Regions from separate parts of the Rossellomorea sp. NPDC077527 genome, predicted to be linked through region 2. Evidence: riboswitches for the same ligand, from Rfam matches in the RefSeq annotation. Region 2 holds a riboswitch; each other region holds the start of a gene.
What was found. Region 2 has a riboswitch for S-adenosylmethionine ahead of ACIGG7_RS21195 (methionine biosynthesis PLP-dependent protein). Riboswitches for the same ligand answer to the same signal wherever they lie in the genome.
Positions count from the first base shown of each region.

Region 1: it holds a riboswitch for S-adenosylmethionine, as region 2 does, so the genes downstream of both, ACIGG7_RS15610 (YezD family protein) here and ACIGG7_RS21195 (methionine biosynthesis PLP-dependent protein) in region 2, are expected to answer to the same signal.
Region 3: it holds a riboswitch for S-adenosylmethionine, as region 2 does, so the genes downstream of both, ACIGG7_RS08790 (methionine ABC transporter ATP-binding protein) here and ACIGG7_RS21195 (methionine biosynthesis PLP-dependent protein) in region 2, are expected to answer to the same signal.

Region 1 covers NZ_JBITVL010000004.1:237,860-244,773, reverse strand. The annotation lists gene fabG (3-oxoacyl-ACP reductase FabG) at 1-514, shown strand, start outside; gene ACIGG7_RS15620 (MaoC family dehydratase N-terminal domain-containing protein) at 532-981, shown strand; gene ACIGG7_RS15615 (MaoC/PaaZ C-terminal domain-containing protein) at 978-1,385, shown strand; SAM riboswitch class I at 1,577-1,682, shown strand; gene ACIGG7_RS15610 (YezD family protein) at 1,805-1,924, shown strand; gene ACIGG7_RS15605 (phosphoadenylyl-sulfate reductase) at 2,027-2,725, shown strand; gene ACIGG7_RS15600 (sulfate permease) at 2,783-3,805, shown strand; gene sat (sulfate adenylyltransferase) at 3,849-4,985, shown strand; gene cysC (adenylyl-sulfate kinase) at 5,008-5,610, shown strand; gene ACIGG7_RS15585 (nitrite/sulfite reductase) at 5,623-6,914, shown strand, end outside.
Region 2 covers NZ_JBITVL010000008.1:53,913-60,826, reverse strand. The annotation lists gene ACIGG7_RS21200 (tryptophan--tRNA ligase) at 1-981, shown strand, start outside; SAM riboswitch class I at 1,102-1,207, shown strand; gene ACIGG7_RS21195 (methionine biosynthesis PLP-dependent protein) at 1,300-2,424, shown strand; gene metC (cystathionine beta-lyase) at 2,417-3,601, shown strand; gene ACIGG7_RS21185 (bifunctional homocysteine S-methyltransferase/methylenetetrahydrofolate reductase) at 3,618-5,468, shown strand; gene metH (methionine synthase) at 5,449-6,914, shown strand, end outside.
Region 3 covers NZ_JBITVL010000002.1:702,601-709,514, reverse strand. The annotation lists gene ACIGG7_RS08810 (YdcF family protein) at 1-80, shown strand, start outside; gene ACIGG7_RS08805 (alpha/beta fold hydrolase) at 402-1,118, shown strand; gene ACIGG7_RS08800 (AAA family ATPase) at 1,324-1,890, shown strand; gene ACIGG7_RS08795 (GNAT family N-acetyltransferase) at 2,153-2,716, shown strand; SAM riboswitch class I at 2,843-2,948, shown strand; gene ACIGG7_RS08790 (methionine ABC transporter ATP-binding protein) at 3,060-4,085, shown strand; gene ACIGG7_RS08785 (methionine ABC transporter permease) at 4,075-4,737, shown strand; gene ACIGG7_RS08780 (MetQ/NlpA family ABC transporter substrate-binding protein) at 4,749-5,585, shown strand; gene ACIGG7_RS08775 (M20 family metallopeptidase) at 5,598-6,794, shown strand.

The DNA of each region.
Region 1 (6,914 bases), on a different contig from region 2:
CCTTGACATCGTCGTCAACAATGCAGGAGTTATCAGGGATAATCTACTATTTAAAATGACCGAGCCTGATTGGCAGACCGTCATGGATGTGCACTTGAAAGGCTCATTCAATGTAGCGAAGGCGGCGCAAGTGTACATGGTGAAACAAAAGTATGGACGGATCATCAATATATCCTCCACCTCTGCACTCGGAAACCGTGGACAGGCAAACTATGCTACAGCAAAAGCGGGTCTTCAAGGACTTACGAAAACTCTTGCCATTGAGCTCGGACCGTTTGGCATCACGACCAATGCGGTAGCACCAGGATTCATTGAAACTGATATGACGAAAGAGACGGCGAAACGAATCGGAATCACATTCGAGCAACTGGTAGAAGCAAGTCTTCAAGAAATCCCGGTAGGAAGAAGCGGGCAGCCAGAAGATATAGCGAATGCAGTGGCCTTCTTTGCAGATGAAAAATCTTCATTCGTCAATGGTCAGGTTCTTTACGTTGCAGGGGGACCGAAAGCCTAAAGAAAGAGGTGCAGGATATGTTTGAATCATTTATCGGAAAACGTTCGACTCCCATTGAAAATCAGGTAGAAAGAGGAGCGGTTCGTAAATTTGCTGAGGCCATAGGGGACCCTCATCCTCTGTATGTGGATGACGCTACCGGGAAACGCTCCAGGTATGAAGGGAACATCGCTCCTCCCACTTTTCCAAGAGTGTTGGGCTTTGGATCGGTCGAAGGCCTTCATTTACCAAACGTTGGTTTGATTCACGGTGAACAATCCTTTCATTATGTAAGGCCATTGAAGGTAGGGGAAAGCATCCAATGTTACACGGAAATTAAAGACTATTATGAACGGAAAGGGACAGACGGGGCTCTGGGTTTTCTGGTAATTGAAGACGTGGGTGTAGATTTGCACGGGGAGAGGATTTTCACTTCCCAAGCGATTGTCATTATTACAGAAGCAGTCAGAAAGAGGTTGAGTAAATGACTACACTACAATCAATTCATATAGGGGATACACTGCCTCCGGTTGAATTGGCACCGGTATCGAGAATTGACCTGATCAAATACGCAGGGGCTTCCGGGGATTATAACCCAATCCATACCATTGATGAGGAAGCCCTGAAACTTGGCCTTCCAGGAATCATCGCTCATGGTATGTGGACGATGGGCAATGTGTCAAAACTATTCACTCCTCATTATGAAGAAGGGTTTATCAAGGATTACACTGTACGCTTTAAAGGGATGGTCATGTTGAATGATATGATTACTTTACGAGCTAAAATGGTGGATAAAAAGGATAACTCACTCCATTTTACTGTTACTGCAACCAATCAAGTCGAGAAAACCGTGATTGAGGGTAAAGTCGTCTTTGAGTTATTGACTAGTTGAAGAGAAAATGATGTTCAAAATATACGACATATTGCTTTCTAAAAATAATGTTGTAAATCGAACTGGGGTCGAATAAACATAAAAAGAATGGAAATCTCAAGAAAATGAGCCTAAAGACATAAATCCGATCGAAAAACTCGGGTTGACTTCTTGGTGGATTGTGATATTATTTAGAATATTAAAATTAATAACTCTTATCCAGAGTGGTGGAGGGATCTGGCCCTGCGAAACCCAGCAACCTACGTTATGTAAGGTGCTAATTCCAGCAAAATGTGAAGCCATTTTGGAAGATAAGGTATTCTTACCTGAACAACTTTCCAAAACGGAAAGTTGTTTTTTTATTCACTCTTCATATGGGTATGGTGGAAGATTGGGGGAATCAAATGACAAAAGAAAAGAGCCATCAGGCACAGTTTGACATGGTAGCAGAGAAGATCCAGTCTATGCTTGAAACCATGAGCTATGGTTCAATCACGATTGTCGTTCAAGATGGGAAGGTCATTCAATTAGAGAAAAATGAGAAAGTCCGAATCAAATAAGCTGACTAGACAAACTAGAGGCGCATAACAAAGATAAGGGACACCCTTTATCTTGTTATCGCCTCTTTTTATTTGGATAAGCATCAGGAAAAGGGGTGTATCATGTTAACCTATCAGACTTGGAAACAGCCAAACTTGGATTTCGAAGTGGATACGGTCTACAAAGGGGCGTTAAATGTCCTGGAATGGACGTACAGCCACTATGGTGAAAAAGTGGTATATGCATGTAGTTTCGGGATTGAAGGCATTGTGCTCATCGATCTAATCTCCAAGGTACAACCGAAGGCATCCATTGTATTCCTCGATACGGGCGTACATTTTAAGGAAACGTATGAAACGATAGAAAAAGTGAAAGAGGCTTATCCGGATCTACACATTCAAATGCAAAAACCTGAGTTGACAATGGATGAACAGGCCAAAGAATATGGAGATAAATTGTGGGAGAAAAACCCGAATAAGTGTTGCCAAATCCGAAAACTTGACCCTTTGAAGGATGCTCTGTCCAAGGGGAATGCCTGGATATCGGGATTAAGAAGGGAACAATCCCCCACAAGGAGACATGTTGAATTCATCAATAAGGATGATAAATTTCAATCGATTAAAATTTGCCCTTTAATTCACTGGACATGGAAGGAGATTTGGCGATATGTCCATAAACATGATCTGACTTATAACACCCTTCACGATCAAGGGTATCCGAGTATAGGGTGCTTCCATTGCACAACTCCAGCCTATGATATAAATGATCTCCGCTCCGGAAGATGGAAAGGAAAAGGAAAAACAGAATGCGGCCTTCATTGAAATGGGTGACAATACTTGCTTGAAATCACAGCGCTTATCATTAGTTTGTTCTTTGCTATGAACATTGGTGCCAGTGGAGCGGCTGCATCAATGGGAGTCGCATATGGTGCAGGAGCGATAAATAATATCAGGACCGCATTATGGATATGTGCCGCAGGTGTCCTTAGCGGAGCGGTACTGGGTGGAGGAGAGGTTGTCAAGACAATCAGTTCAGGAATCATTCCTCAGAATCTGCTGTCGATCAAAATCGTCCTCATCATTTTGTTATCTGCGACGATTTCTCTATTTCTGGCAAATGTCATCGGAATTCCGTTATCGACGAGTGAAGTGACAGTGGGAGCAGTTGTGGGTGTTGGAGTAGCTTATCAGGTTCTTTATGTAAAATCACTGATTACAATCATGTCATTTTGGGTGATTGTCCCGGTTGTCGCGTTCGTTGTCACATGGCTTTTCGGCTTATGTTTAGTGGGACTTGAAAAACGGGGGTACCATTTAGAAAAAAGATGGCTTGCGTACCTGTTAATCATCTCAGGATTCTTTGAGGCTTTTTCTGCCGGAATGAACAATGTAGCAAACGCTGTTGGCCCTTTAGTGGGGGCCGGTTTGTTGTCCCCTTCACGAGGGATCTTAATTGGCGGATTATTCGTTGCACTGGGGGCTGTATTACTGGGAAAGAAAGTGGTCGAAACAAACGGAAAAAAGATTACGCAATACTCGAAAGCGGAAGGAATCGTTATTTCCTCCACAGGAGCGATCCTCGTAATGGTGAGCTCACTGTATGGATTGCCGATTCCCCTCACACAGGTCACTTCGTCTTCCATCATTGGCTTAGGCGTGGCTAAAAGCGGAAAGCAGATGCTGCAAAAAAAGATTGTTAAAAAAATAGTGAAAATCTGGGTGGTCTCTCCCTTGATTTCACTCAGTATTTCATACTTCTTAGTGAAGCTGGTTATCGATAGTGATTTGTACTCGATTGTAGTACCGATAAGTGTCATCATTGCCACGGTAGGAGCTTTGTCCCTCATGAGGGTGATTAATGAGGAAAGACGGTCTGTCCACGAAGACGGCGGGGGAATTTAATATTAATTCCGATTAAAACAATAAGTTAAGGAGGATATTTTGAATGAGTTTACAACCGCACGGAGGAGTTTTGGTTCAATCTTATTTACCTAAAGAACCATATAAAGATATTCAACAAGAAATCCCACTGGATGAAATCGCATTAAGTGATTTGGAGCTCATTGCAATAGGTGCCTATAGTCCAATCGAAGGGTTTTTGACAGAACGGGATTATCAGACCGTAGTGGAATCATTGCGACTTGAGAGCGGATGTGTATGGAGCATTCCAATCACCCTGCCCATAGAGGAAAATCAAGCAGGTCTCGTGGAGAAAGGGCAGAAGAGCAGGCTTGTATATAAAGGGGAAACATACGGACTCATTGATGTAGAGGATATATATGAACCTGATAAACATAAAGAAGCCCTTCTAGTATACGGAACGACCGATGAGGATCATCCTGGTGTAAAAAAATTATTCCAGCGTGGTGATGTCTATGTTGGAGGCAGGATTACATTAGTGAAAAGACTGTCTAAATCTTTCACTGAGTATACATTTGATCCAGCTGAAACACGACAATGGTTCAATGAAAAAGGGTGGAAAACGATTGTTGGTTTCCAGACAAGAAACCCCGTACACAGGGCTCATGAGTATATCCAGAAAACCGCTTTGGAAACGGTGGATGCCCTATTCTTGAATCCGTTAGTGGGTGAAACCAAAGCAGATGATATTTCAGCGAAAATCCGCATGGAAAGCTATGAAGTGTTATTAAAAAACTATTATCCGAAAGACCGGGTATTTCTCGGAGTCTTTCCCGCTGCCATGAGATATGCAGGTCCAAGGGAAGCCATTTTTCACGCGTTAGTACGAAAAAACTACGGGTGTACTCATTTTATTGTGGGGAGAGATCATGCTGGTGTTGGTGATTATTACGGCACATATGATGCACAAAAAATCTTTGATCAGTTTACCGAAGATGAAATAGGGATTATCCCTCTTCGCTTCGAACATAGCTTCTATTGCAAGAAATGTGAAGGAATGGCGACGACGAAGACATGTCCTCACGAGAAAGAACATCACGTCATTCTTTCCGGAACGAAAGTGAGAGGCATGCTGCGTAGCGGAGAGGTTCCCCCATCCACTTTCAGTCGTACCGAAGTAATAGATGTATTAATCAAGGGGCTGAAACAAGAATCAAAATAACGTCCCAGAGGAGGAAGATAGATTGAGTGATAAACAAGAAAATATCGTATGGCATGAATCAACAATCACTAAACAGGAAAGACGAAAACAGAATGGTCACCAAAGTTTCATTCTCTGGTTCACGGGATTATCTGCTTCAGGGAAATCAACCGTAGCGAATGCATTGGCTTCTTCCCTCTTTGAACAGGGAAAGCAGGTTTATGTTTTGGATGGGGATAACGTCCGGCACGGATTGAATAAAGATTTAGGCTTCAAAGAAGAAGACCGTAAAGAAAACATCAGGCGGATTGGGGAAGTGTCTAAACTATTCGTTGATAGCGGCCAAATTGTCCTGACGGCATTCATTTCACCGTACAGGAAAGATCGGGATCTAGTAAGAAGCTTGGTTGGACCGGAAGAGTTTATAGAAGTGTACGTACACTGTTCCTTGGAGGAATGTGAAAAGCGGGACCCAAAAGGATTGTATAAAAAAGCGAGAAACCATGAAATCCCTTCTTTCACGGGAATCAGTGCACCTTATGAAGAGCCGAAAGATCCTGAAATGGTCCTGGATACAGAAAAGTATTCAATTAAACAATGTGTAGAAAGTCTATTGACAGAATTAAAGCAAAAACAATTGATATAAGGAGAGAAAATCATGGCGTATAGCAAATCTTGGGAGTCAAACGAAAAGCTGAACAAAACAGAAAAATGGAAGCTTGAAAAAGACGGATTATCCATCTTTGATGATATTCCGTATTATGCCGAAAACGGGTTCTCTTCCATCCCTAAAGAAGAGTGGGATAAATTCAAATGGGCAGGACTTTATCTGCAAAGACCTAAGGAAGACGGCTACTTCATGATGAGGGTCAATGTTCCTTCTGGTATATTAACATACGATCAGGCAAGGGAACTTGCTTCCATTTGTAAAGAATACGGCAGGGATGTCTATGATATCACCACCCGTCAGGCTATCCAGTTCCACTGGCTGAAGATTGAACAAATCCCGGATATCTTCAAGCGTCTAGAGAAAGTCGGTCTCTCCTCTGCAGGAGCATGTGGGGATATTACACGTAACATCGTGGGAAATCCCCTGGCCGGAATCGATCCGGATGAACTTTTTGATACTAGGGCCGTTGTGAAGGAAGTGTATGATTTCTTCCAGCATAACGAAGATTTTTCAAATTTACCGAGAAAATATAAAGTCGCGATTTCTGCCAATATCAACAATGCTTCGAATGCAGAGATCAATTGTGTCTCCTTTGTTCCGGCGAAAAAACAGATAGATGGGAAAGAAGAAGCTGGGTTTCATGTGAAAGTCGGTGGTGGATTGTCTGCGAGGCCGTTTCTCGCACAGGAATTGGACGTATTCGTACTCCCGCATCAAGTGAAGGATGTGACGGTTGCCCTGACAACCATATTCCGCGATTATGGTTACCGAGAGAAACGCCATTTAGCCCGATTGAAATTTCTAATGGCCGACTGGGGGCCTGAGAAGTTCAAAGAGAAATTACTGGAGTATGTAGAGCTCCTGCCGGCAGGAATAGATGCTGTAAAAGGCTGGAATGCAGGGTATTTCTATGGAGTTCACCCTCAGAAACAAAAAGGACTCAATTATGTGGGACTGAATGTTCCGGTTGGCAGGCTGAATTCGGATGAAGTGTATGAGCTTGCAAGGATTTCCAAAAAATACGGGAACGGCGAACTCAGAAACTGTAATTCTCAGAATCTCATCATTCCGAATATACCAGATGAACATGTGGATGCTTTGCTTTCGGAGAAGATCTTTGAACGGATTTCAACGAGTCCCCTATCGTTTATTGGATATTCCGTCTCATGCACAGGAATCGAATATTGTAATCTTGCCCTTGTAGAGACGAAGGAGCGGATGAGACAAATCGCCAACGGGCTTGATCAGGAATTGACGCTGGACGTACCGGTACGGATCCA
Region 2 (6,914 bases):
ACAGGGATTAAACCAACAGGTCACATTCATTTAGGAAATTATGTTGGTGCGATTAAACCGGCATTGAGATTAGCAGAAATTGAATCCTACAACGTAGCTTATTTTGTTGCGGATTACCATGGTCTAACGAAAATTCATAATCAAGCTGAAATGAAAGAACTCTCATATGGAGTGGCGGCAACGTGGCTTGCATTAGGTTTGGATCCTGATCGAGCGGTCTTTTATCGCCAATCTGATGTACCTGAAATCTTCGAATTAAGCTGGATCCTCGCTTGCTTTGCTCCTAAGGGCTTAATGAACCGTGCCCATGCATATAAATCGATGGTCGATGATAATCAAAAGGGTGGAAGAGAAATAGACAATGGAGTCAATATGGGTATGTTCACCTATCCAATATTGATGGCCGCGGACATTCTCCTATTCCGGACGGAACTGGTTCCGGTTGGGAAGGATCAAATTCAACATGTGGAAATAGCAAGGGACATAGCTGAAACCTTTAATAAAATATACAGGGAGACCTTTGTCCTTCCCGAGTATGTCATACAGGAAGAAACATCCGTTCTTCCGGGATTTGATGGACGCAAGATGAGTAAAAGCTATAACAATACAATCCCATTGTTTGAAGAACCGAAAAAACTTCAAAAACTGATCAATAAGATCAAGACAGATTCTTCTCTCCCTGAGGAGCCTAAGGATCCCGAAACATCTGTCATATTCTCACTTTATCAAGAATTTGCAACAGTTGATCAAGTTGAGAAGATGAAAGTGAGGTTCAAAGAAGGGATCGGATGGGGAGAAGCGAAGAAAGAGCTCTTTCAAGTCATGAATTCATTTATTGAAAAACCCCGCTCAAAATATGAAGAACTGATGGCCAATCCACACGTGCTGGATACCATACTAAATGCAGGCGCGAAAAAGGCCCGTGAAACCACGATTCCGTTCCTGAGGGAAATTAAGAAGAAAATGGGAATTTATCATTGAATCTCCACTGAGAAATAGGATTGGGTGCGTTATTTTTTCAGATAATTCTTAATTGTTATTGACATTTCATCGTCATTGTTATAAGTTATGGGAAAGTTATTTTCCACAAATTCATATAGTTTCTTATCAAGAGAGGTAGAGGGACTGGCCCGAAGACACCTCAGCAACCAGCCAAAGAGGCATGGTGCTAATTCCAGCAAGTTGATGTCAACTTGGACGATAAGAGGGAGAACGAATGTATAAAACCTTCTTATTTTCAATAAGAAGGTTTTTTTGTTTTTCCCCTTTTCATTTTCAAGGAAAGAAAAGGAGAGAAGAATGTTGAGAAAACATATTGATACTTTATTAGTCCAGGCAGGCAACCGGAGTGATCCTGGAACCGGAGCTGTCAGCATGCCACTTCACTTATCTACAGCATTTGAACATAAAGGGATCGGTCAATCCACCGGCTATGATTATACGAGGACAGGAAATCCTACCAGGAAGACCTTGGAAGAAACACTTGCCCAACTGGAGGATGGACATAGAGGATTTGCATTCAGTTCTGGAATGGCGGCCATCCAGGCGATACTTGGTTTATTCTCAAGCGGGGATGAATTGATTGTTTCGAAGGACCTTTATGGGGGAAGCTATCGTTTATTCATACAGTACGAAGCCCAGTATAATATCAAGTTTCACTTTGTCGAAACAAGTGACAATGAATTGATAAAAAGACATATTTCAAACAGAACCAAGGCCATTTTTCTTGAAACCCCAACCAATCCATTGATGAACGAAGCAACTATTGATGAAGTAGCTGGTTTAGCAAAAGAAAACGGGTTGCTATTAATAGTCGATAATACATTTTATACCCCTGTACTTCAAAAGCCACTTACTCAGGGAGCAGACATTGTAATTCATAGTGCAACGAAATACCTTGGTGGCCATAATGATGTGCTGGCAGGAGCCGTGATCGTAAACACAGAGAAGTTGGCGGAAGATATTTATACCATTCAGAATTCAATCGGAGCGGTTCTTGCCCCCTTTGATTGCTGGCTCTTATTAAGAGGGATGAAGACCCTTAGCCTCAGAATGGCACAGCACGAAAAAAATGCAAGACAAATAGCCGAATACCTTGAAGAGCATGATGGTGTAACAGACGTACTTTATCCCGGAAGAGGCGGGATGCTTTCCTTCCGTATCGAAAAAGAAGAATGGATTGCTCCTTTTCTCAAGCATTTAAACGTGATTACGTTTGCTGAAAGTTTAGGAGGCGTGGAAAGCTTTATCACTTACCCAGCTACACAGACGCATGCAGATATTCCTGAAGAGGAACGGATGATGTTGGGGATCTGCAATAGACTCCTGAGGTTTTCTGTAGGAATTGAGTTTATCGATGACCTGATAGCAGACTTGGAGAATGTTTTTCATCAATTGGAGAAAGAGGTGCCAGCGTATGAGTAAAAAACCATTTTCACTTCAGACGTCACTCATTCATTCTCACGGATTTGATAAAGAAACAGGAGCGGTCTCTACGCCTATTCAGCACGCCACTACTTTCCATCAACAGGATTTCGACCAATACGGGACCTACGATTACAGCCGTTCTGGCAATCCGACCAGGGAAACGGTTGAAGAAACGATAGCAGAGTTGGAAGGAGGGATAAAAGGCTTTGCCTTTTCATCCGGTATGGCGGCAATCTCAACAAGCTTCTTATTGTTATCAAGCGGCGATCACGTCCTCGTATCCGAAGAAGTATACGGTGGGACATACAGGATGATCACTGAAGTCCTTACAAAGTTTGGTATCGAATACTCCTTTGTGAACATGAAGGACCTGCACGAAGTAGCTTGTTCAATTAGGCACAATACAAAGGTTATTTATATGGAGACGCCTTCAAATCCACTTTTAAACATCACTGATATTGAAGGGGTTGTGAAGCTTGCGAAGGCAAATAACTGCTTGACGTTCCTGGATAATACATTTATGACACCCCTGTTGCAAAGACCAATCAGTCTGGGAGTAGATGTTGTCCTACACAGTGCGACGAAATTCCTTGCAGGGCACAGTGATGTTTTAGCAGGGCTTGCCGTAACGGGAAACGAGGAGATTGCCGGAAAACTAGCTTTCCTGCAAAACTCATTTGGAGCGGTCCTCGGAGTCCAGGATTGCTGGCTGCTCTTAAGAGGGATGAAAACCCTGCACGTACGATTAAAGGAATCCTCAGAATCTGCTTATAAGATTGCGAGCTTCTTAGAAAGCAGGAAAGAAGTTGAGGAAGTATATTATCCTGGTCTGAGCTATCATCCTGGGCGTGAAATCCAGGTCCGTCAGGCAGAGGGTCCAGGAGCGGTGCTTTCCTTTCGATTGAGAGGAGAGGAGGAAGTAAAGCAACTGATACAACATGTGAATATTCCGGTGTTTGCTGTAAGTTTAGGAGCTGTTGAATCAATCCTTTCCTATCCATCGAGAATGTCCCATGCTTCCATGCCAAAAGCCGAACGGGAAAGAAGAGGCATTACAGATGGCTTACTGAGGTTATCCGTAGGACTTGAAAACGCAGAAGAATTGATAAAGGACCTTGAAAAAGGTCTAGACAGTATCCATAAGATCAAACGAAACAATGTCATAAATTTATAATAAAGGAGGGGATGGCGTGAAACCGTTCCTTGATGCACTGAAAGAGAGAATCTTGATCGCAGATGGCGCTATAGGGACATTATTGTATTCATATGGAGTGGACAGATGTTTTGAAGAATTGAATCTTTCTCACCCAAATGAAGTATTGAAAGTCCATAAAGAGTATATTGATGCAGGAGCAGATATCATTCAGACCAATACGTACGGAGCCAATTATCAAAAGCTTTCCAGATACGGTTTGGAAGATTCGGTTAAGGAAATCAATACAGCAGCCGTGAGACTTGCAAAAAAAGCAGCTGGAAACAAGACGTATATTTTAGGGACCATCGGGGGCATAAGAGCCATTAAACAAAATGTGCCACTGGAAGAAATCAAACGGAGCTTCCGGGAACAGCTGTACTGTTTATTATTAGAAGGTGTAGACGGTATTCTCCTTGAAACCTATTATGACTTTGAAGAATTAACCACTGTGCTCGACATTGCCAAACGCGAGGCGGACATTCCGGTCATTGCTCAAGTTTCACTGCATGAGACGGGAGTCCTTCAGAATGGAATGGAATTAAAAGACGCGCTTCACCATTTAGAATTGCATGGGGCCGATGTTGTCGGTATCAATTGCCGTATGGGACCATTCCACATGGTCAACTCCTTGGAAGAAGTTCCATTGCCTAAACGGGCCTTCCTTTCCGTCTATCCCAACGCCAGCCTTCCAAACTATGAAGAAGGCAGGTTTTATTATTCAGCTGAACCTGATTACTTTGGGGATATCAGTAATGAACTACGGCAACAGGGTGCCAGAATCATTGGGGGCTGCTGCGGGACGACACCTGACCACATTCGTTCAGTGGCCGAGAGGTTAAAAAGCCGTGAGCCAGTTAGAGAGAAAGTGGTGAAAAAGAAAAAAGCCGTTCCATTGTCTGCAGCTCCCGTCAAGGGCAACTTGCTGCATGAGCAGGTAAGAAAGAAGAAAACGATCATTGTCGAACTTGATCCACCAAAGCATCTTGACACAAAACGATTCTTTCAAGGAGCCAAGGCATTAAAGGAAGCTGGAATCGATGCGCTGACTCTTGCTGACAACCCTTTAGCATCTCCCCGTATCAGTAATGATGCGATCGGTAGCCTTGTCCAGTCTCAACTCGATTTGACACCACTGGTCCATATTACGTGCCGGGATCGCAACCTGATAGGCTTGCAGTCCCATTTAATGGGCCTGCACACGTTAGGGATTCACAATATATTAGCCATTACAGGGGATCCTGCGAAGATTGGTGATTTTCCAGGTGCAGCGTCCGTATATGATTTGTCATCACTTGAACTGATTGAACTCATTAAACAGAACAATGAGGGAATTTCCTTTTCAGGTAAATCACTTCGGGAACGCACTCAATTCTCAGTAGGTGCAGCATTTAATCCGAATTTCCGTCACTTGGACGCTTCTGTGAAAAGATTAGAAAGGAAAAAGAAAGCAGGAGCAGACTATTTTATTTCCCAACCGATCTTCGGGAAAGAGCAGCTTATACAAGTGCATGAAGCCACCAAGCATCTCGATGTTCCCATCTTTATTGGGATCATGCCTTTAATCAGTTCAAGGAATGCAGAATTTCTCCATCATGAAGTTCCAGGTATCAATGTCCCTGAAGAAACAAGACGCAGAATGAAGGAAGCAGGAACTGATCCTGTCATTGCTAGGACGGTAGGTATGGAAATTGCTAAAGGCTTATTGGATACTGCAGTGGAGCTGTTTAACGGAATTTATCTCATCACACCTTTTGTACGTTATGATATGAGCATTGAACTTGTCCACTATATACAAGAGAAAACCAATACAGAAAGAGAGGTTCCCTATGACCATCACCTTGTTTGAAGAACAGCTTAGGAAAAAGATCATCGTTCTCGATGGAGCAATGGGAACGATGCTGCAGCAGGCAAACTTATCTCCAGAGGACTTTGGGGGGGAAGAGCTTGAAGGATGTAATGAAAATCTAGTATTGACGAGACCGGGAGTCATCCATCAGATTCATCTGGAATATTTAGCTGCTGGGGCTGATGTGATCGAAACGAATACATTCGGTGCAACCCCCATCGTACTCGACGAATATGATCTGGGAGCCAAAGCATATGAAATCAATAAAGTTGCAGCCGAAATCGCCAAAAAGGCGGTACAGGAAATTTCTACAAAGGAGTGGCCAAGATTTGTGGCCGGTTCTCTCGGTCCAACAACCAAAACTTTATCCGTTACTGGAGGAATAAGCTTCGATGAGTTAGTGGATAACTACCGGATACAGGCAGAAGGTCTTCTCGATGGAGGAGTAGATGTAATGCTTCTTGAAACGAGTCAAGATGCATTGAATGTGAAAGCTGCAAATCTCGGAATTCGTAAAGCCTTTGAATCCAGGGAGAAAGAAATCCCTATCTTATTATCTGGTACGATCGAGCCGATGGGCACGACTCTTGCAGGACAGAATATCGAGGCTTTTTATTTATCCCTTGAACACTTAAATCCCCTGGTAGTCGGCTTGAACTGTGCAACGGGACCTGAGTTTATGCGCGACCATATTCGTTCCTTATCGGGTCTGGCTACTACCTATATAAGCTGTTATCCGAATGCAGGCTTGCCGGATGAAGAAGGGAATTACAATGAGACGGCGGATTCACTCAGTGTAAAAATGAAGGGCTTTGCAGAGAAAGGCTGGTTGAATCTTGTTGGAGGATGTTGCGGCACGACGCCGGATCATATTCGCGCTCTTTCAGAAGCAGTGAAGGGACTTCCACCTCGTAAACCCATCGCTTCTCATCCTCATGCTGTATCGGGAATTGAGCCTTTTATCTATGAGGATGAAGATAGAAGACCGATCCTCGTCGGAGAACGGACGAATGTCATCGGCTCTCGTAAATTTAAACGGTTGATTGCTGAAAATAAGATAGAAGAAGCGTCAGAAATTGCGAGGGCGCAGGTGAAAAATGGTGCCCAGGTGATCGATATCTGCCTCGCGGACCCCGATCGTGAAGAAGTGGAGGATATGAATGTATTTATCCAGGAGGTCGTGAAAAAAGTAAAAGTTCCCCTTGTTATAGACTCAACCGATGAGAAAGTACTTGAGGCTGCATTGAAATATTCTCAAGGAAAGGTGATCATCAACTCGATCAATCTTGAAGACGGTGAAGAGCGGTTTGAGAAAGTAACCAAGTTGATGAAGGAATACGGAGCCGCGGTTGTAGTCGGAACGATCGATGAGAAAGGAATGGGAGTAACAACAGATCGTAAGGTGGAAATTGCCCTTCGTTCCCATACATTATTAACAGAGAAATA
Region 3 (6,914 bases), on a different contig from region 2:
TAGGATTAGGAATCATTTATGTTTACATATACATACAGATGTTCATCATTTATTTGCGTTTTTATAAGGGAAGACAATGAAACTTACTCCATTAAGAAGTGTGAAAATGTCTCTGTTCTAGTAAGAAAAGGTTTAGTCAGAATTTATTCAACTAACTGGGGCTTATCTTGTAAATGATAAGCTCCTTTTTGCATGGGGGAAACAATGATGGCTTAGTTCCATTACAGGTTGATATAGAAGCAGATATAGGAACGTATATTGAACCAAACGTGTGGTTAGAACATCAGTTAAAATAATGAAAATAGTCTTTCTTAAAAGGGGGCAATAACTATAAATCAGTTAAATGATCTGTTATTGCCCTTCTTCAATTATACGGTAGATTTATGGAATAATATGTTAATATTAAATTAGATGATTCAGAGGGGGAGATTGTAATAAAGAGGGTATATTTTTTACATGGATTTATGGGTACTGGAGAAACTCATTTCTCTAACCAAGTTTCTAGTTTAGGTGATGGTTATGAAGCGATCCTAATTGATTTACCAGGACACGGGAACTCACCAGTCGAGGCTTCTGATAACTATTTTGAAGATGCTCTAAAATACGTCATTTCTCAAATGAAACAAGAAGGAGAAGTATTTCTGGTTGGCTTGTCTTTAGGAGCATCTTTAGCTATACATATTGCCCTGAGAGAGCCAGAGTTAGTAAAAGGTATAGTGCTCACTGGTTATTCGCCGTATATTCCTGAAGAGTTAATTAGTGTTATGGAGAAACAATATGAATTCTTCTTAAATATTGAGGAAAACGATAAAGAGACAGCAGAGTACTTTATGTCCCTGCACGGAGATAAATGGCATAAGACCTTAAAAAAGGTTTTGTATCAGATGACTTATAAGTATCCAAGTGCTACCCCTGAAGAAATAAAGAGTATAAGAGTTCCAATGTTAATACTTAATGGGAGTAATGAAATGCACGAAGTAGAGGCAGCGGCTTATATGAAGAAACTGAATAATGATATTAGAGTTGGATTAGTTCCTGATACAGGACATACAGTAAATATTGAAGAGCCAGCAATATATAACAAGATACTTACAACATTTTTAGAAGCTAATCTATAACACTAATTCATTAAAATCCTTATTCCTTTATTGGGGCAATAACAGAAGGTCAGTTACTCAGATCAAGGTCGTTGCCCTAATAAATTATCGGGCACAATAATGGAAGATTCGAAACCTTAATTGGGATTTTTTCTAATTAAGGGTGCACTCCACTCAAAGCGATTCAATATTAAAAATCTCAATCTCTATGAAAAAGGGGGTAAGTATGAAAAGGTTAGTTATAATAACAGTAGGTAAAACCCATAGTGGAAAAACTACATTTGCAAAAGCTTTAGAAAGCAAGTTAAATAATTCTTTTATAATGGACCAAGATAATAACGCTGAATTTTTAAATACATATTATAAGAATCTATTACCAAAACAAGGACCTAACATTCTAAAGCATTCTGTATCACAGGTGATTGTTGATTATGCTAAAGAACACACGGACTTTCATATTATTGCTAGTAGTGCAAACCTTACTAGAAAAGGGAGAAAGTATTTACTAGAAAAAGTATATGATAAAAATGCGTTTGTAAGTATCTTGGTTCATTTTGATATTCCTGATGAAGTTCTTTATGAAAGAGTAATTAAAAGTAAACGAAGTACCAATATACTTAGGGGAGCTTATTCTAACTTTAAGGAAGTACTCTATAGTCAACAGAGCGGTTCTATGAATAAAGATGTTGTGGACCCTGAAGAAGGGGAAGCAGATTATTTATTTGTAATTAGAGATAATAAGGATGTTGATTCTGTAATTAAAGAAATCGTTCATATTGCTAACTGTTTTTGATTCAAATTCATCCTAATATTAAGCTAAAAGGAAAGCCTTAAGAAAACCTGAAACTATTTAGTGCAGGTTAGCAGGTAATGAATTGGTTCATCTTAAAGTTCCCATTCCTAAGAACCTAATATAAGTACATTGATCCCTTGAAGGATTAATGTACTTTTTTGTTGAATTACATTAACAGAAATCTAAACTGGGGTGAAATATAAAAAAGGGAGAACGTTTTTTCATTAAATCTTACTTTAAAGTTTTAGAGAGGGGAAACGAGATGGATCCTATTTTAATAGATGTTCCGTTACAAATCGAAACAGATAGACTCATTCTTCGAGCACCGCAACAAGCTGGGGACGGGAAGGTAGTACACCAAGCGATTAAGGATTCAATTAATGAGCTGAAGAAATGGTTGGTTTTATTTCAGTCCATTCCTACTGTTGAAGAAACAGAAATTCTCCTGAGGAACGCCCATATCGATTTTTTGAAAAGAGAATGCCTTCGCTATCTTATCTTTCATAAGGATACGAATGATTTTATTGGAACGGCTAGCCTTCACAGAATGAATTGGAAGATTTCAAAATGTGAGATTGGATATTGGATTAACTCGCCATTTAGTGGCAATGGATATATGACAGAAGCTGTAGGTGAGTTAACGAACCTTGGCTTTCAGAAATTCAAGTTTAGAAGAATTGAAATAAGATGTGAATCAGCAAACAATAAAAGTCGTTCGGTCGCAGCAAAACTAGGTTTTGAATTGGAAGGAACCTTACGGAATGATGATTTATCCGCAGATGGCAGCAAGATAACTGACACTTGTATTTATTCAATCATTAAGTAAACATTATTGAAAATAAATCAAAAAGGATTTTAATATTCAAAAACAGGATTGACAATCCAACTAGAATCCTTTACCATTACCCTAATGCAAAAACACATCATAACTTTAATTTAATAAAGCGATATCTTCTTATCCAGAGAGGTGGAGGGACTGGCCCTGTGATACCTCGGCAACGGGTTCTTAATGAATACCGTGCCAATTCCATCAAGTCATATGACTTGAAAGATGAGAAGAGCGGGACATATACATATTTTTGTGCCTCTCTTCTTATGAAGGGGGGCACTTTTTATTTGAGCCAGGACAGGATTCAAGAAGAATACATAGCGAAAGGAGCAAGTCCTGTATGATCAGAGTTCAGAATGTTACGAAAGTTTTTGAGACGAAGGATGGACCGTTCACCGCATTGAAGGATGTTTCCTTTGAAGTGAAGAAGGGAGAGATTTACGGCGTGATCGGATTCAGTGGAGCGGGAAAAAGCACGCTTGTCCGATGTCTCAATTTTTTAGAGAAACCATCATCGGGTGATATTTTCATAGAAGGGCGCAGCCTGAAAGATCAGTCGGCCATCGATTTGAGGAAAGAGCGGCACCGTATCGGGATGATCTTTCAGCACTTTAATCTGTTTCAATCCCGGACGGTGGCAGGGAATATCGCCTATCCTCTGAAACTGGCAAAATGGCCGAAAGAAAAAATCAGCGAGAGAGTAAAGGAGTTGCTCGCGTTTGTCGGACTCGAAGATAAAGCGAAGCATTATCCCGATGAACTGTCAGGAGGGCAGAAGCAGAGGGTAGGGATAGCAAGAGCACTGGCGACATCGCCTTCGATTCTGCTCTGCGATGAAGCGACATCCGCCCTTGATCCTCAGACGACGGAATCGATTCTGAACTTATTAAAGAGAATCAACGCGGAGTATGGGATTACGATTGTGATGATCACCCACGAAATGGGGGTCATCCGGGAAATCTGTGACAAGGTCGCGGTGATGGAAAATGGAGAAATCGTGGAAGAGGGAAGCGTCTTCGATATCTTCTCCAACCCGCAGACCTCGACAACGAGAAACTTTGTGAAGAGCGTCATGAATGATCAGCTGCCGGCATCGGTTCTAGACAAATTGAATGACAGCAAAGAAGGGCGCATCTGCCGCCTCATTTTCAAAGGTGATTCAACGGGCGCGCCGATTCTTTCTGAAACGGCCAAGACATTCAATGCCCATATCAATGTATTATTCGGCCAGATCACGGAACTCCAGGGCAAGCCGTTCGGGAATCTCATCGTACAGATCATCGGCAGCCAGAACGAAACGGAAGAAATCTTGGATTATTGGAAGAACAGATTATTCGTAAGCGAGGTGGAGAAGCGTGCAAGTTAACTGGGAATTATTCTGGCCAAGAATTATTGAAGCGACATGGGATACCGTGGCGATGGTGTCATTCTCCCTTCTATTTGCCACGTTGATCGGGCTTCCCCTCGGCATCATCGTCGTGGTGACGAGGAAGGGGCACTTACTTGAACATAAAGCCGTCTTTTCCGTATTGAGCAGCATCATCAACGTGTTTCGTTCGATTCCGTTCATCATCTTGATGGTGGCCATCATCCCTTTTACAAGATTGGTAGTGGGGACGTCGATCGGAACGGGGGCGGCTGTCGTACCGCTGGTCGTATTTGCCGCACCGTATATTGCAAGACTGGTAGAGAGTTCGCTCCTTGAAGTGGAACCGGGTGTCATTGAAGCGGCGGAGTCCATGGGGGCCGGGCCGTGGCAGATCATCTTCGGGATCCTCATCCCGGAAGCACTGAGTACACTGGTCCTGAATATCACGATTGCGACCATCGGCCTTGTCGGTGCATCGGCCATGGCCGGGGCAGTCGGTGGCGGTGGCCTTGGAGATCTGGCCATCGCATACGGATATCAGCGATTTGAAACATCCGTCATGATCGTGACCGTTATCATTTTAATCGTGATGGTGCAGGGACTGCAGACGGCAGGGAATACATTATCAAAAATCATCAGGAGACGTTAGGAGAGAGGAATATGAAAAAATCAATCAGTCTAGCAGGTATCGCCATCCTATTAATCACCATTATCTTGAGCGGTTGCTCGGGAAACAGTGCATCCGGTTCAGGTGAAAAAGAAGTGGTTAAAGTCGGTGTGAATGGATCTGGGGTGCCGATTTGGGAGTATATGAAAGAGAAAGCAGCAAAGGAAGGGATTGACATCGAGATTGTGGAGTTTGCCGATTACGTGAGACCGAACCAGGCGCTGGCCGATGGGGATATCGACCTGAACGCCTTCCAGACGATTTCGTATTTTGATTCTTTCGTGGAAGAACATAATCTGGATCTTGTACCGATCGGCTCGACGATCATCGCGCCGATGGGCATCTATTCGGAAAAATATAAATCGGTAGAAGACTTACCGAAAGGCAGTAAAGTAGCCGTTCCTCAAGAGGCGACGAACCTTGGTCGTGCCCTTCTCCTACTAGAGGAAGCAGGTTTGATACAACTGAAAGAAGGATTTGATCAGTCACAGGGTCTTGAAGCCATCAAAGAAAATCCGAAAAACCTTGAATTTACACCGGTCGTCGCTGCCCAGACACCGAGGGTACTGCCGGATGTTGCGGCATCAATTATCAATAATGGTGTGGCGGTTGAGGCAGGGATGGTCCCGGTTGACGACAGCATTTATATCGAAGGGGCGGAATCCAAGCCGTTCATCAATATCATCGCAGCCCAGAAAAAAGATAAAGACAATAAAACCTATAAAAAGATTGTGGAGCTCTACCAGCAAGATGATGTAGCGGAACATATCAAGAAATCATACAAAGATTCCCTGATCCCGACATTCGTGCCGGTCAGTGAATTGCATTAGGAGGGAAAAGAGATGAGTCAACCAGCAGTGATGGCCGATCGTAAACAAAACATTCTCTCTGCAGTCGATCAATTGGCGGTGAAACTCGTGTCGACCAGCCATCAGATCCACGACAAACCTGAAATCGGAAATGAAGAGTTCTTTGCTTCAGAAACCTTGACCACCCTCCTTGCAGCAAACGGGTTCTCCATTGAACGAGGAGTGGCGGGGCATGAAACTTCCTTTGTGGCACGCAAACATTCAGGGAAAGAAGGTCCGGTCATCGGCTACCTCGCTGAATATGACGCCCTGCCTGGACTCGGTCATGCTTGCGGTCACAATATCATCGGGACGGCAAGCTGCGGGGCGGCCATCGCCCTGTCGTCCGTACTCGATGAAACAGGTGGGGAAGTGGTGGTGTTCGGAACTCCTGCCGAGGAAGGTGGACCCAACGGAAGTGCGAAGGGCAGTTTTGTAAAGGCAGGCTTGTTCGAAGGAGTGGATGCCTGTATGATGGTTCATCCGTTCAACCGAACAACGCAGACAGGGAAAACTCTTGCCGTGGACCCGCTTGATTTCGAATTTAAAGGAAGGTCAGCCCATGCGGCAGCCTCCCCTGAAGACGGCATTAATGCCCTCGACGGTGTGATCCAGCTGTTCAACGGCATTAACGCCCTTCGTCAGCACGTGACCGATGATGTACGGATCCACGGCATCATCACCCACGGCGGGGACGCGCCAAACATCGTCCCTGACTATGCCAAAGCCCGCTTCTATATACGGGCTGCAACCAGGGAAGCATGCAATGAAGTCACGAAGAAAGTAAAAGCGATCGCTGAGGGATCGGCAATTGCCACCGGGACGAAACTGAATGTCATCAAAATCCAAAATGAAGTCGATCACTTTCAGCTCAACCGCCGTTTCGATCAAGTATTCCAGCGCTCCATCGAGTCATTAGGGGAATACTTTGACGATACGGAACGAAAGGGACTCGGCTCCTCCGACGCCGGAAACGTCAGCCGGGTGGTACCGACTATCCATCCCTATATCAAAATCGGCCCAGAATCCCTCGTCGTCCACACGAACGAATTCAGGGAAGCGGCGAAATCCACCGAGGGTGACCGTGCCCTTGTGATCGGGGCAAAAGCACTTGCGCTGACGGGGTATGAACTGTTGACGGATAAGGGGCTTTTGGAGGGAATATGGAATGAATTTGGTTCAAGTAAATAAGGGAGAAAAGACAGCCAAATCAGGGCTGTCTTTTTTTTGTGCTGGAGAATGTTCCAATGTTTAACAAAAACACGAAAAGGATAATGAATAAATGAGAGATTGTATCGTAGAAACGAAAGA